Regions from separate parts of the Rhodococcus sp. G6(2025) genome, predicted to be linked through region 1. Evidence: riboswitches for the same ligand, from Rfam matches in the RefSeq annotation. Region 1 holds a riboswitch; the other holds the start of a gene.

Evidence for each region. Region 1 has a riboswitch for glycine ahead of ACLIVD_RS33325 (DUF5058 family protein). Riboswitches for the same ligand answer to the same signal wherever they lie in the genome.
Region 2: it holds a riboswitch for glycine, as region 1 does, so the genes downstream of both, gcvP (aminomethyl-transferring glycine dehydrogenase) here and ACLIVD_RS33325 (DUF5058 family protein) in region 1, are expected to answer to the same signal.

What each region holds. Positions count from the first base shown of each region.
Region 1 covers NZ_CP179750.1:7,190,684-7,198,046, forward strand. Annotated here, with positions in the region: gene ACLIVD_RS33305 (response regulator) at 1-1,330, opposite strand, end outside; gene ACLIVD_RS33310 (MFS transporter) at 1,527-2,882, shown strand; gene ACLIVD_RS33315 (amidohydrolase) at 2,952-4,175, opposite strand; gene ACLIVD_RS33320 (hypothetical protein) at 4,227-4,964, opposite strand; gene ACLIVD_RS33325 (DUF5058 family protein) at 4,994-5,722, opposite strand; glycine riboswitch at 5,810-5,910, opposite strand; glycine riboswitch at 5,914-6,005, opposite strand; gene lpdA (dihydrolipoyl dehydrogenase) at 6,211-7,363, opposite strand, start outside.
Region 2 covers NZ_CP179750.1:5,097,299-5,104,661, forward strand. Annotated here, with positions in the region: gene ACLIVD_RS23375 (metallophosphoesterase) at 1-363, shown strand, start outside; gene gcvP (aminomethyl-transferring glycine dehydrogenase) at 409-3,261, opposite strand; glycine riboswitch at 3,436-3,559, opposite strand; gene ACLIVD_RS23385 (MerR family transcriptional regulator) at 3,629-4,249, opposite strand; gene ACLIVD_RS23390 (bifunctional nuclease family protein) at 4,534-5,007, opposite strand; gene ftsR (transcriptional regulator FtsR) at 5,150-5,890, opposite strand; gene garA (glycogen accumulation regulator GarA) at 5,887-6,387, opposite strand; gene gcvH (glycine cleavage system protein GcvH) at 6,707-7,111, opposite strand; gene ACLIVD_RS23410 (DUF881 domain-containing protein) at 7,154-7,363, opposite strand, start outside.

The DNA.
Region 1 (7,363 bases):
CGGCCTGCACGGCGGCGGAATCGAACATGCTCACGCATTCGGCGGTCAACCGGCCGACATCGGTCGGCTCCGGGCGGGGCAGCAGCTGGCCGGCTTCCGCCTTGGACAGATCGAGAAGGTCGTCGACGAGCTGCTGTAGCCGGACCGCTGCCCGGTGCGCGGCCGCGATCGCGTCACGCTGATCTGCGGGCGACTCGTCCCCGGTCCGCTCTCGCAGAGTCTCGAGGGGGCCCAGCAGCAAGGTCAACGGGGTACGGAACTCGTGACTGACGTTCTGGAAGAACCGCGTCTTCGCCGCGTCCAGTTCCGCCAGCGCAGCCGCGCGGTCCCGTTCGAACTCGTAGGCCAGAGCGTCCGAGATCAGCGTCGACACCTTCGCCGTCACCAACTCGGCGAAGCCCCGATACGCGTCGTCGAACGCGCGATACGGACTGATCCCGAGCACGAGCACACCCACCGGCTCCGCGTGACCCGTCACGATCAACGGACACAGCCGCACCTCCGTCACCGCCTTCGACCCGGCGGACTCGAACTCGCCCGGCACCCGGACACGGTGGCTGGTGACGTCGGTCGCCGGGATCCGGGCGGGCCTGAACTCGCCGTCGTCGTCCACTCCGACGGCACCGACGAGCACGAGGTCGTCGGCGGCGTCGTCGCCCGAGCCGCCGGCGACCTCCCGGCGGAGGTAGATCGCGGCCAGCGGAACGTCTTGTCCGCTGTCGCCGAGAACCCGCACGACCGCACGGCAGGCGTCGACGAGCGGATCGTCGCCGCCCGCGGTGGATACCGTGCCCAGTTGCCGCAGCGTCTCCAGTCGCCGCTCCCCGAGCACGGTCGCGGTCACGTCGGTCGTCGCCACAAAGATGCCGGCGACGTTCCCGTCCTCGTCCTGCACCGGACTGTAGGAGAACGTCCAGTACGTCTCCTCGAGGTACCCGTGCCGCAGCAGGTACAGCGGCTGATTCTCCGTGTAGGTCGCCGCGCCGCCCGACATCACCTGCTCGGCGAGCGGTCCCACCTCGTCCCAGATCTCCGCCCAGCACTGCGCCCCGGGTTCGCCGATCGCGGCGGGATACTTGGCGCCGAGGACCCGGGTGTACGGGTCGTTGAAGATCTGCACGAGCTCAGGACCCCACCAGAGCAACATCGGGACCTCGGAGGGCAGCACCGTGCGTACCGCCGCCCGCAACTCGACAGACCAGGTCTCGACCGGGCCCAGCGGCGTGGCCGCCCACTCGGTGCGGCGTAGCCGCTCCCGTGTCTCGCCCGGCCCGGCGAACAACCGCTCCGCCGACCAGGAATTACCGAAACCCGAGCCAGTCACATCCATGGACCTTTCGCCCACTGCCGGTCGCCCGGACCCTTCCAGTTGTCAACAGAGAAATCATGGCCCAGTACCGCGTGCAACCGCCACTTCTGTATTCCGACATTCGGAAGCGAAGTTGGAAACGAGTGACCCGTCCGCCACGGTAGGTGAGTCGTGAGCCACATCACAGCCCACCTCCGAGGAAGAACAGGTCCCGCGCATGCAATTCGACCTACGCGAACGCATCGACAACAGCCCGATGACGCGCTACCAATGGGGCGCCATCGCCATCTGCGGTCTACTCAACGTGCTCGACGGCTTCGACGTCCTCGTCATGGCGTTCACCGCCCAGTCGGTATCGCAGGAGTGGGATCTGTCCGGCTCGGTCGTCGGCCTCCTGCTCAGCGCCGGACTGTTCGGCATGGCCGCGGGATCGCTGTTCCTGGCGCCGTGGGCTGACACCATCGGCCGCCGCGCCATGATCCTGCTGTGCCTGGCACTCGCGTCGACGGGCATGCTGCTGTCGGCGGTCAGCCAGAACGCGATGCAACTCGGCCTGCTCCGCGCCCTCACCGGCGTCGGCATCGGCGGAATCCTCGCCAGCAGCAACGTCATCGCCAGTGAGTACGCGTCGAACCGCTGGCGCGGGCTCGCGGTGAGTCTCAACTCCACCGGCTACGCCGTCGGCGCCACCCTCGGCGGGATCATCGCCGTCGTCCTGCAGAACTCGCTCGGCTGGCGCTCGGTGTTCCTGTTCGGCGGACTGTGCACGGCGGCCATCATCCCCGTCGTCTACGCCCGGCTCCCCGAATCGATCGACTTCCTGCTCGTCCGGCGACCGGCCAACGCACTCGACCGGATCAATGCCTTCGCCCAGCGGGTCGGTCAGCCGCGACTCAACGAGCTGCCCGCACCGCGTGCCGCCGCCACCGCCGACGCCGGATTCGCGATGCGCGTCCTGCTGTCACCGCAGCGCCGCCGCAGCACACTCCTGGTGTGGTTCGCATTCTTCATGGCGATGTTCGGCTTCTACTTCGTCACCAGCTGGACCCCGAAACTGCTGGTCGAGGCGGGCATGTCCGCGAACCAGGGCGTCACCGGCGGAGTGCTCCTCAACCTCGGCGGCATCTTCGGCGCCACCCTGCTCGGGGCGCTGTCCGCACGTTTCGCCCTGAAGCGTGTGCTCATCGCCTACATGGCGATCGCGGGCGTACTGCTCGTCGTCTTCGTTCCCGCCACCGCGTCCATCGTCATCGCGTTCGGGCTCGGCGCCCTGATCGGCGTCTTCGCCAACGGCTGCATCGCCGGGCTGTACGCGATCACGCCGTCGGTCTACTCGCCCGCCGTCCGGGCCACCGGCGTCGGCTGGGGCATCGGCATCGGCCGCGTCGGCGCCATCGCGTCCCCGATCGTCGCGGGCGCCCTCCTCGACCGCGACTGGTCGCCCACCCAGCTGTACATCCTCGTGGCCGTGTCCTTCGTCCTCGCCGGACTCGCCGTGTCGCGACTGCGGTTCGAGAAGACCGGCGTGGACGCCGGGGACGCCACCGCGGATGCGCCGCTGACCACCCACTGAGGCGGCTCCGCCACCCGTGCGCCTTTCTGGTTGCTGGAACAACCAGAAAGGCGCACGGGCCCGGAGGGCCTAGATCCCGACCTTCGACAGGATCGCCGTCATCGCCGCCTGGACGCCGGTGGACAGGGTGGGTTCCGCGACGGGGGCGAAGAACGGTGAGTGGTTCACCGGCACAGGCTTTCCGCTCTCGAGGGTCTCCGCGGTGTGGCCACCGAACATCCAGAACACCGACGGCACACCGATCGCCTCGGCGAGCAGACCGAAGTCCTCCGAGCCCATCATCGGAGACGACGGCGTGACGTTGTTCTCGCCCAGCACTTTCTGCAGCTCGGCGACGAGTTCGGCGGTGGCGTCGGGATCGTTGTAGTTGCGCGGGAACGTGTACAGCTCCTCGATCAGCGGCTTCGGCGCCCCGGACGCGGCGGCCTCGGCGTAGATGATGCGGCGCAGCGCGGCATTGACCTGCTCACGCACCTCGGGGTCGAGGGTGCGCACGTTGATCGTGAACTCGGCCCGGTCCGCGATGATGTTCTCCTTCAGCCCCGCATGGAACGTCGCAACCGTGACGACCGCCGGCTTCAGGGGGTGCACTTCGCGGGACACAATGGTCTGGATTCGGTTGATCATGTTGACGCCCTGGATGATCGGGTCGATCGAATCCTGCGGCTGGGAGCCGTGTGAACCCTGGCCGTAGACGGTGACCTTCAGCGAATCGGCCATGGCCATCGCGTCGCCGCTCGTGACGTGCACGGTGCCGGCCAACATCGGCCCGACGTGCTGCCCGAAAACGATCTCCGGCTTGGGTGCCCGGTCCCACAGGCCGTCCTCGACCATCGCCTTCGCCCCGGCGGCCGTTTCCTCGCCGGGCTGGAAGAGGAACACGATCGTTCCGGCCCACGCCTCCCGCGCGCCTGCGAGCAGTTCGGCGACGGTGAGCAGGGTGGCCACGTGTGTGTCGTGGCCGCAGCCGTGCATCACCGGCACCTCGGTGCCGTCGTCGAGGTGTCCGGTGGCGGCGCTGGCGTAGTCGACGCCGGTGTCTTCCGCGATCGGCAGCCCATCGGAATCGGCGCGGAAGGCCACCGTGGGGCCCTCACCGTTGGTCAGGACACCGACCACTCCGGTGCCGCCGCAGACGAACGTGTCGATCCCGAGGGCGACGAGGGAACTCTGGATCAGCTCGGCGGTCTTGTGTTCCTGCATGGACAGTTCCGGGTGCGCGTGCAGGTGGTAGTAGAGGTCGTGCATCTTCGTCCGCAGCTCGTCGGTGAGCGCGATCGGCAGGTCGGTCATGGAGCCTTCTTTCGAATCAGGTGAAGGTGAGATATCTCCGCGTATCGATTCTTACTCGATGGTCGCGAGCTCGGCCGGGCTCTGGTCGTTCTTGTTCCGCAGGAACCAGGCGAGGACCGCCGTCACGATCACCGCGATGGCGGTGGACGACAGCGCGAGGCTCGGCATCGCCGGAACCACGACGAACGTGACGACCGCGGCCACCAGCAGCGCGACCACCGTGGCCCGGGGCTGCTTCATCGACACGATCGCCTGCACGAGGACCGCCCCCAGGACCGAGGGAAGGATGTAGGAACGGGTGACGGTCACGATGTCGGAGGGAATCACGCTGATCAGCCAGGTGCCGAGCAGCCCCACGAACACAGCCAGGGACACGAGGTGCACCATCGCGGCGCCGCAGATCGCCAGGACCGCAGCCAGTTCGGCCCGCTTGGTTCCCGGTTTGGCTCCGATGTTCGTCTGCGCGATCAGCGCGGCCGGCAACAGCTTGTTCGCGATGTTGCCGATCATGAACGCCTGGTACATCGCGGCCGGGCCGAGGATGGGGAAATAGGTCAGGGGTTCGACCAGCCAGATGATGAAGAATGTCCCGGCCACCGCGGCGAACGCGGTCCACAACTGGCCTGCGGTGACGTCCACCTCACCCGAGAACACCAGGTACAGGGGCGCACCGATCGACAGGAGCAGCCCCACGATCATCGTGATACGACCCCAGCGGGACGTCGTCTTGTCGAACTCGGCGAGTTCACGCGCGCCGGTGGACACCGTTACGGCTTCGTCGGTAGTCATCGAAAAGTCCTTTCCGTGCGTGTCGTGAATCAGGAGGTGACCAGGTAGGTGACGGTGAGGGCGACGAGGATCGAAATACCCAGCCCCCATTCACGGAGCCAGCCCTTGCCGGACGTCCGGGCCACGAACAGGCAGATCCCCATTGCGACCGCGGAGGCGGCGAACGCAACGATGTGATAGCTGGACTTCGTGAGTTCCTGGAAGCCCAGCGACGCGAACGCGCCGATCAGGGCCGCGGACGGAACGACCGCCATCAACGCCGGATTCACCGTGCGGATCTTCGCGTCACCCCGCTTGAGCAGCGGGGTGAGGACGAGCGCGGACAGCATCCACATCACGCCGCCGATGCTCATCGCGAAGAATGCGACGACGAAGACGTTCTGGGTGTAGGTGTCGGTACCGAGTTTCGCGCCCATGGAGTCGGCGGCGATGCTGGCCGCGGACACGTCGTACGCGGCGGAACCGATCAGGCCGATGCGGGCCAGGACGGCGGGCGTGCCGAAGAGGGCGAGCAGGGCGATCGCCACGAGGCAGACCGCCAGGGACGGTCCGATCGCCGAGACGGCGCCGGAGCGGAACGAGACTTTCATGTCTTCCGGCGACATGTCCGCGACGGGTGCCACCTTGCGGACCGCGGTCATGTAGATCGCCGACTGCACGACGATGACGACGAAGATGCCGGCAACGGCCACCCAGAGAACAGGCGAGTTGGCGACAGCCATGATGTCCGTGGATGCCCCACTAGCAGTCACATTCATGGATCTCCCAGGGAGAGTGAGCAACCGGTGAACCGATTGCTCGAGCGATGTGAGGGTGATCCGGTGGATCACCTCGGCTGACACCCGCTCTGTTCCGTAACCTGAGAGTTTGGAGACACACTCGTGCGAGTGGTCATCGTGCCCCGTCGGTGAACGTGCCGTTACAGCCGACACGCTGCTCTCCAGAGTTCCCGACCCTGACTGTCCTGGTGCCTGAGAGTTTGTGGGTACTTGCTCCTTCGGCGCCCGGGACACGGTCCCGGAACTCTCCAGCCAGGTTCATAGGGAGAAACCATCGAGATGGTTCCGAATCGAACTGACTCGAGACGTACTGTTCCGCAGACGTATTACGAAAGCATGACTTCACCGTTCCGGCGTGTTAACTCACAACAGTTCCTGGTCGGAAATCGCCAGTGCGCGTTCGCATGCCGAACACCCCATGTGAGTGGCAAAGCGTGCGCCAGCACACTTTGCCACTCACATGGGGGTCAGCCGTGGACGTGGAGTGGCTTGCCGGCCACTGCCATCAGTGCCTCGCCGAGCGCCTCGCCCTGCGTGGGGTGGGCGTGCACGAACTTCGCCGCCTGCGCGGCGTCGACCTCGAAGTTGTAGAGCAGCTGCGCCTCACCGATCAGCTCACCGACTCGGTCGCCGACCATGTGCACGCCGACGACGACCCCGGTCGGCGCCACCACGAGTTTGACCGCCCCCGACGTCTTGAGGATCTGGCTCTTGCCGTTGCCGGCGAGGTCGTAGGTGACGGTCTCGACGTTCTCGCCGAACTTCTCCCGGGCCGCGGTCTCGGTCAACCCGACGGACGCGACCTCGGGGTGGGAGTAGGTGACCCGCGGGATGCCGGTCTCGTCGATGACCTCCGGACGGAGCCCGGCGATTTCCTCCGCCACGAAGATGCCCTGCTGGAACCCGCGGTGGGCCAGCTGGAGCCCGGGGACGATGTCGCCGACCGCGAAGACGTTCGGGACCGTGGTGCGCAGTCGATCACTGGTCACCACGAAGCCCTTGTCGAGCATCACTCCGGTCTCCTCGTACCCCATGGACGCGGTGTTGGGTCCGCGCCCCACTGCGACCAGCACGACGTCGGCGTCGAGTACGTCGCCGGAGTCGAGGGTGACCGACACCGCGTCCTCGTCCTGCGTCACCTCCGTCACCCGCACACCTGTCTTCGCGGCGATCTTGCGGCGGCGGAATGCCCGCTCGAGGTACTTGGAGATCGTCTCGTCCTCGTTCGGCACCAGCCGTGGCATCGCCTCGACGATCGTCACCGACGCGCCGAACGACGCCCAGACACTGGCGAATTCGACGCCGATGACGCCGCCGCCCAGGATGATCGCCTTCTTGGGGACCAACGGCAACACGAGAGCCTGGTCGCTGGTGACGACCCGGCCACCGATGCCGATGCCGGGCAGCGTCTTCGGCGACGACCCCGTTGCCAGGACGACGGCGCCGCCCGTGATCAGCTCGTCGTCGACCTCCACTCCGTTGGGTCCGACCAACCGGCCGCGGCCGTTGACGACGGTGATGCCGTACGAGTCGACGAGGCCCTGCAGTCCCTTGTGCAGTCGGGTGACGATGGTGTTCTGGTAGCTCAGGACCTTCTCGAGGTCGACACCGTCGAACGTG
Region 2 (7,363 bases), 2.1 Mb from region 1:
GCCACCCTCGACGTCGCGGGCATCCACGACTATTCCTCGCCGGCCCCGTACGAACCCGACCTTCCGGCCGCGCTCGCCGGACGCGACCCGTCGACGTTCGTCGTGCTGCTCGCGCACGAACCGCGGCAGGCACTGGAAGCGTCCGACCTCGGTGTCGACCTGCAACTGTCGGGGCACACGCACGGCGGGCAGATGTGGCCGCTGCGTTATCTGGTGCCGCTGCAGCAGCCGTCGGTGACGGGACTGGACCGCATCGGAAACACCGTCCTCTACACGACCCGCGGTGTGGGCACGTGGGGTCCGCCCGTGCGGGTGGGCGCCCCACCGGAGATCACGATCCTCGAGCTGGTGCGCGAGGACTGAGCGAGCGATGCCCGCCCCGCGTGAGCGGGACGGGCATCGGCTGTGTCAGGCGTCTTCGAATGCGGAGATCGGCGGGCAGGAGCACACGAGATTGCGGTCGCCGTGTGCACCGTCGATGCGCCGCACCGCCGGCCACACCTTCGGCCGTGCCTTGCCTCGGGGGAACACCGCTGTCTCACGGGTGTAGGGGTGGTTCCACTCCGCGACCAGGCAACCGGACGTATGCGGGGCACCGCGCAGCGGGTTGTCGTCCACCGGCCACTCCCCCGCGCCCACGCGGTCGATCTCGGCGCGGATCGCGATCATCGCCTCGCAGAAGGCGTCGATCTCTTCGAGGTTCTCGCTCTCGGTGGGCTCCACCATCAGGGTGCCCGCCACCGGGAAGCTCATCGTCGGTGCGTGGAAACCGTAGTCGGCGAGGCGCTTTGCGACGTCGTCCACGGTCACACCGGTGTCCTTGGTGATCGGCCGGAGGTCGAGGATGCACTCGTGTGCCACCATTCCCCCCTCGCCGGTGTAGAGGACCGGGAAGTACTCGTCCAGGCGGCGCGCGATGTAGTTGGCCGAGGCGATGGCGGTCAGGCTTGCGCGGCGCAGCCCGACGGCGCCCATCATCCGGATGTACGCCCACGTGATCGGGAGGATCGACGCACTGCCGTAGGGGGCCGCGGAGATCGGTCCGGCTGTGCCGAGTTCCGGTGCGAGCGGATGTCCGGGCAGGAACGGCGTGAGGTGGGACCGCACACCGATCGGACCGACGCCGGGGCCACCGCCACCGTGCGGGATGCAGAACGTCTTGTGCAGGTTGAGGTGGCTCACGTCGCCGCCGAACCGGCCGGGACGGGCCAGGCCGACCAGGGCGTTGAGGTTGGCGCCGTCGACGTACACCTGGCCGCCGGCGTCGTGGACGGCGGCGCAGATGTCGGCGATCTCGTGCTCGTACACACCGTGTGTGGACGGGTAGGTGATCATGATCGCCGCGAGGCGCTCGGCATGGTCGGCGATCTTCGCCCGCAGGTCGTCCAGATCCACGTCACCGTTCGGGCGGCAGGCGACGACCTCGACGCGCATCCCGGCCATGACCGCGGATGCGGCGTTGGTGCCGTGGGCGCTCGACGGGATGAGGCAGGTGTCGCGGTGGTCGTCTCCGCGGCTGAGGTGGTAGTTACGGATCGCGAGCAGCCCCGCGTACTCGCCCTGGCTACCGGCATTCGGCTGCAGGCTGACCGCGTCGTAGCCGGTGACGGCCACGAGCCAGTTCTCGAGGTCCTTGATGATGCGGAGGATTCCCGGTGTGTCCCCGGTCGGCGCGAACGGGTGCAGTCCGGCGAACGCGGGCCAGGTGATCGCTTCCATCTCGGCGGTGGCATTGAGCTTCATCGTGCACGAACCGAGGGGGATCATGCTGCGGTCGAGTGCGATGTCCTTGTCGGACAACGCCCGCAGGTAGCGCAGCATCGCCGTCTCGGTGCGATACCGGGTGAACGCCTCGTGCTGCAAGTAGTCGGATCCGCGGAGCTGCGCGTCGGGGACGGACGTGCCCGCTTCCTCGGTCACGGCGCCTTCGCCGCCGAACGCCGCCAGCACCTGGGCGACGTCGTCGGCAGTGGTGGCCTCGTCACACGCGATGGCGACGTGATCCGCGTCGACGAACCGCAGGTTGATGCCGGCGTCCTTCGCCTTCGCCACCACGTCCGCGGCTCGGCCGGCGACTCGAACGAGGATCGTGTCGAAGAAGTGCTCGTGGACGACGACAGCCCCGGTCCTGCGGAGCGCGGCGGCCAGGGAGTGCGCCGTGTTCGCCACGCGCAGGGCGATCGCCTTCAGTCCCTCGGCGCCGTGGTAGCTGGCGTACATGGCCGCCAGAATCGCCAGCAGCACCTGAGCGGTGCAGATATTCGACGTCGCCTTCTCGCGGCGAATGTGCTGCTCGCGGGTCTGCAGCGCCAGCCGGTACGCCTTGTCACCGTCGGCATCGACGGAGACGCCCACCAGACGGCCGGGGAGCTGACGTGCATGCTTGGTGTGCACGGCGAGGTAACCGGCGTGCGGGCCACCGAAGCCCATGGGGACACCGAACCGCTGGGTGGTGCCGAAGCAGGCGTCGGCCCCGATCTCGCCGGGCGGGGTGAGGAGCGTGAGTGCCAGCAGATCCGCCCCGACCGCGACCAGTGCGCCGCGCTCGTGGGCGGCGGCGATCACGTCGGTGTAGTCGACGATGCGGCCGGACCCGCCAGGCATCTGCGCGAGGACGCCGAAGAAGTCACCGTCCGGAAGGCCGGCGGACAGGTCGGCCACCACGATCTCGATGCCGAGCGGCTCGGCCCGGGTCTCGACGACGGCCAGCGTCTGCGGGAACAGGTCGGCGTCGACGACGAACCGCGGGGACTTGCTCTTGCTCGCCCGGCGCAGCAGCGTCATCGCCTCGGCGGCGGCGGTGGCTTCGTCGAGCATCGACGAGTTGGCGACCTCCATGCCGGTCAGGTCGGCGACCATCGTCTGGAAGTTGAGGAGCGCTTCGAGGCGGCCCTGGCTGATCTCGGGCTGGTACGGCGTGTAGGCCGTGTACCAGGCCGGGTTCTCGATGATGTTCCGGATCAGCACCGGCGGGGTGAGGGTGTCGTAGTAGCCGAGACCGATCATGGACGTCGCCACGGTGTTCTGCGCGGCGAGTGCGGACAGTTCGGCGAGCGCTTCGTGCTCGGACACCGGTGCAGGCAGCGCGTCGAGGCCGTCGGCGATGCCGCCCGTCACCCCGTCCAGGATGACGGCGGGGACGGCCTTCGACGCGAGGTCGTCGAGCGAATCGGCTCCGACCAGTTCGAGAATGTGCGCGAGTTCCGCAGCGTTCGGGCCGACATGACGATCGGCGAATGTACGGCTTCCAGCGTCGATCACGACAACTCCCAAGCAGTTCGGAGGATCAGGACACGCCCCGCGTAGCGGAACGTCCCTCCCCCTCTGTCGCCTGCTCGAATCGAGCGCCTGAGAGATTCGGTACCGTCGTTCGGGTGTGAAGACGGCCCTTTCCCCGTGGGCGGGTGGGTGCTCCCACCGCTTTCCAGAGACGTCGGAGCCCGCACGGTCCTGTCTGCCTGAGAGATTGACGGGGAGGTGTTGCTCCTTCGGCGCCCGAACTCCCGCACACACGATGTTTCTGTGCTTGCGGTGCCCGGAACTCTCCCGCACGGCGTCGACGCACCGCCAGTCTATGTCACGGCTGCAGATGGCGGCGCAGGCAGCGCCGCGCTCCGATGGATGCGGGCTAGCCCGTCTTGCGGCTCGCGCGGTTCTTGCGCCGCGACGCCAGTTCGTCCTCGGGGCTCTGTTCGCTCTCGCCGCCATCGGCGCGCTCGGCCGGGAAATCGGCGATGGTGCCGGTCAGTTCGCGCATCGCACCGCTCACCGCGATACCGAAGACACCCTGCCCGCCCTGGAGCAGATCGACGACCTCTTCGGGGGACGTGCACTCGTAGACCGTGGTCCCATCCGAGAAAAGTGTGATCTTGGCCAAGTCCCGCACTCCGCGCTTACGGAGGTGGTCGACGGCCACTCGGATGTTCTGCAAGGATATTCCGGTGTCGAGCAGACGCTTGACGATCTTGAGGACGAGGATGTCTTTGAACGAGTACAGCCGTTGGCTGCCCGAACCTGCTGCGCCACGAATGGACGGCACGACGAGCGACGTGCGAGCCCAGTAATCGAGCTGCCGGTAGGTGATTCCCGCGATCTGGCAGGCGATGGGGACGCGGTATCCGACGAGGTCGTCGGGCACGGAATCGTCCGGGAAGAGGCCCGGTTGGATCTCCTCGGAGCTGAATTCGGACTCGGCAACGTTGTCGCCGGGCGCAAGATTCAGCGCATTCTCCTGCGGCCGATCTCCCACTGACTACTCCCTCTCGCATGTTGCACTGAACCCGACGATCAGTGCGCCTGTGACGCGCGTCGCCAGTGCCCGCGGCACAGCCACAGCACATCGAGCGGCGCAAGCGCCACCAGTGACATCGAGCAAGTCCGTACCCTGAACCTACTCAGCGTACGCCCGATACAATCTGCAGGGCAGAAAATCACTGCACTGAACGCTATGACTCCGAAGAGACGGGGTCAACGCAACGCGCCGGAGGAACCTCAACCGTTACTCCGCGCCCGAGGCTTTTCCGACGGCGCAAACTAGCCGTCGGTTGCCTTGAAATCGTCCGGCGACACGGACTCGAGGAATTCCTTGAACTTCTCGACCTCGTCCTCGCGCTCGTCGGGCATAACCAGACCGGCCTCCGTGAGTACCGCTTCCTCGGCGAAGATCGGCACCCCGATTCGCAGTGCGATGGCGATGGAGTCGGACGGGCGGGCCGAGACGCGGGTGTTCTGGTCGAACACGAGGTCGGCATAGAACGTGCCCTCGCGCAGGTCCACGATGCGAACTTCCTTCAGGGTGCGACCGAAGGCTTCGATCAGGTTCTTGATGAGATCGTGGGTCAGCGGACGCGCAGGCTCGACGCCCTGCTGTTCGAGTGCGATCGCGGTGGCCTCGGTCTGGCCGATCCAGATGGGCAGGTACCGCTCGCCGTCGGTTTCACGCAACAGCAGAACAGGTTGACTTTGGGGTTGCTCGACACGAACTCCGATCACGTGCATTTCGCTCATCGCGTCTGCCTCCACCCTGCAATGGTCCGTCCGCGGCACACAATGCCGTACCAGGATTCTATTCGATTCGTGTCTGCTCTTCGACCGTACAGCCGTTCGAGCGCAGCGTCGTTGGGAAGTGGGGACGGTCGGCGAGTTCACCTCACCGATCGAGCGCACCCCGGACTGCCGACTTCACCAGGCAGGTGTGCAACGTCAGAGACAGGGCGGCCAGTTCGCGCACCATCTCCTCGGCGCGATCACGGGCGCCGGCGTCGCGGCCCTTGGCGACAGGCCCGGCGATCTGCGCGACCAGCCCGGCCTCGCGGTCGGCCGCCAGCTTGAACGCCCTCAGGTGCCGCACCTCGAGTCCGAACTCGGACATCGCCCTCGCGGTGCGCGCCAGTGTCACCGCGTCCTCGTCGAAGAATCCCGCCGGCCCGGGAACGACCAGGCCTCCGCGGGTCAGTTCGCCGAGGAACTTCTCGTCGATCCCTGCCCGGGCGATCAGATCGTCGCGGCTGATCCGCACCTCGCGGTCGGTGAGGAACTCCTCCGGGGACACCTCGCCCGGGGCCACCGTGAGCGCGCGCGGCCGGCGCGGCGAAGAATCGCCTGCGCCGACCGTGGCCACACCTCTGTCGATGGCCTCGAGCTGCTCCTTGATGACCTTCAGCGGCAGATACTGATCGCGCTGCGCAGTGAGGACGTAGCGCAGTCGTTCACAGTCGGCGATCGAGAATCGCCGATACCCCGAGGGAGTGCGCTGGGGGCTGATGAGACCCTCGGCTTCGAGGAATCGGATCTTCGAGATCGTCACATCAGGAAAATCGGGGCGGAGTCGATCCAGCACGGAGCCGATCGACATCCCCGATTGCGCCTGCTGCTGCCGCACCGCGGTCATTGGCTACCCGCACCAGCTGACGTCTCACCGATCTGCGAGCCACCGGCAGCGGTCCGGGGTCCGGTCAGGAAGACCAGTCGGAACTTGCCGATCTGGACCTCGTCACCGTTCGCCAGGACAGCCGAGTCGACCGGCTCCCGGTTGACGTAGGTGCCGTTGAGGCTGCCGACGTCGACCACCTGGAACTCGTCGTCCTCCTGACGGAACTCCGCATGACGACGGCTGACGGTCACGTCGTCGAGGAAGATGTCGCTGTCGGGATGCCGTCCCGCGGACGTCGTCGGCTGGTCGAGCAGGAAGCGCGACCCTGCGTTCGGTCCACGCTTGACGACGAGCAGAGCAGAGCCTGCGGGCAGTCCCTCCACACCCGACACCGGAGCTTCCGGAGCCTGGGTTGCCGAGGAGTTGTCGAGCTCATTGAGAAAGTCCGCGCGGAAGACCGACGTGGTTTCCGCCGGCGTCTCCCCATAGACCGCGTCGTTGCCGTTCTCGCTCACCGTTTCTCCTCCTAGTTCGATCATCCAGCAAGATTCGCTGGACTACGCAATGCCACTCGGTACTACATAATTCGGTTCCCGTGCACATTAACTTCTGTGCAAACTCCCACGATCACATTCAAACTACGGACCTGCGCCCCGACACGGCACATGCGTTCAACATCGACCGTACCCTGCGCACGCCGGTGCGTGTAGTGAGACAGGCCGCCAGCACATTACGAACCGGTATTCCGACAGCGGATTTTTCCGGCAACCCGGTTTCCGGGCTGTCGGCACCTTCCGAAACCATCCGATTACCGCCTCGCGTGTTCTCGGGAAATTATCCTGCCGTGATGTCTGCATAGCCGGCGGCGTCCAGCATTTCGGCCAGTGCCGCGTCGAGGGTCGCCTCGTCGTCGACACCGAGGTCCACCAGCCACCCCTGCCCGTAGGGCGCGGAGTTCACGAGTTCCGGGTTGCCGTCCAGATCGGCATTGGCGGCAACGACTTTCGCCGTCAGCGGGGCGAAGATGTCGGAGACGCTCTTGGTGGATTCCACCTCGCCGAACGATTCGCCCGCCGTCACGGCCTCGTCGACCGCCGGAAGCTGGACGAACACGACGTCGCCGAGCTGGGACTGCGCGAAATCGGTGATGCCGACGCGTACCGTCGTGGGCCCCGTCCGCTCGACCCACTCGTGTTCGGCGGTGTACCGACGATCGGCGGGAATTTCGAGCTCACTCACAGTGGCTTCCTTTCGATGGCAATCCGCGGGCGGATGCGAAGATCAATTTCCGGGCTGAGCGTATTGGCGAGGTTTCGCCTCCCGCAAGGCGGCGATCGTGACCTGCTGCGATTGTTCGATCGTCAGCTGTCCGCCGCTGCGCGCGACCGTGTCGACCACCCCGCCGGGAATGTTCAGGGCCGCCGCCAGAGTCGGCGGATCACCGATGGCGACCACGCCGTAGGGGGCGTTCACCTTCCGGCCGTCCACCGA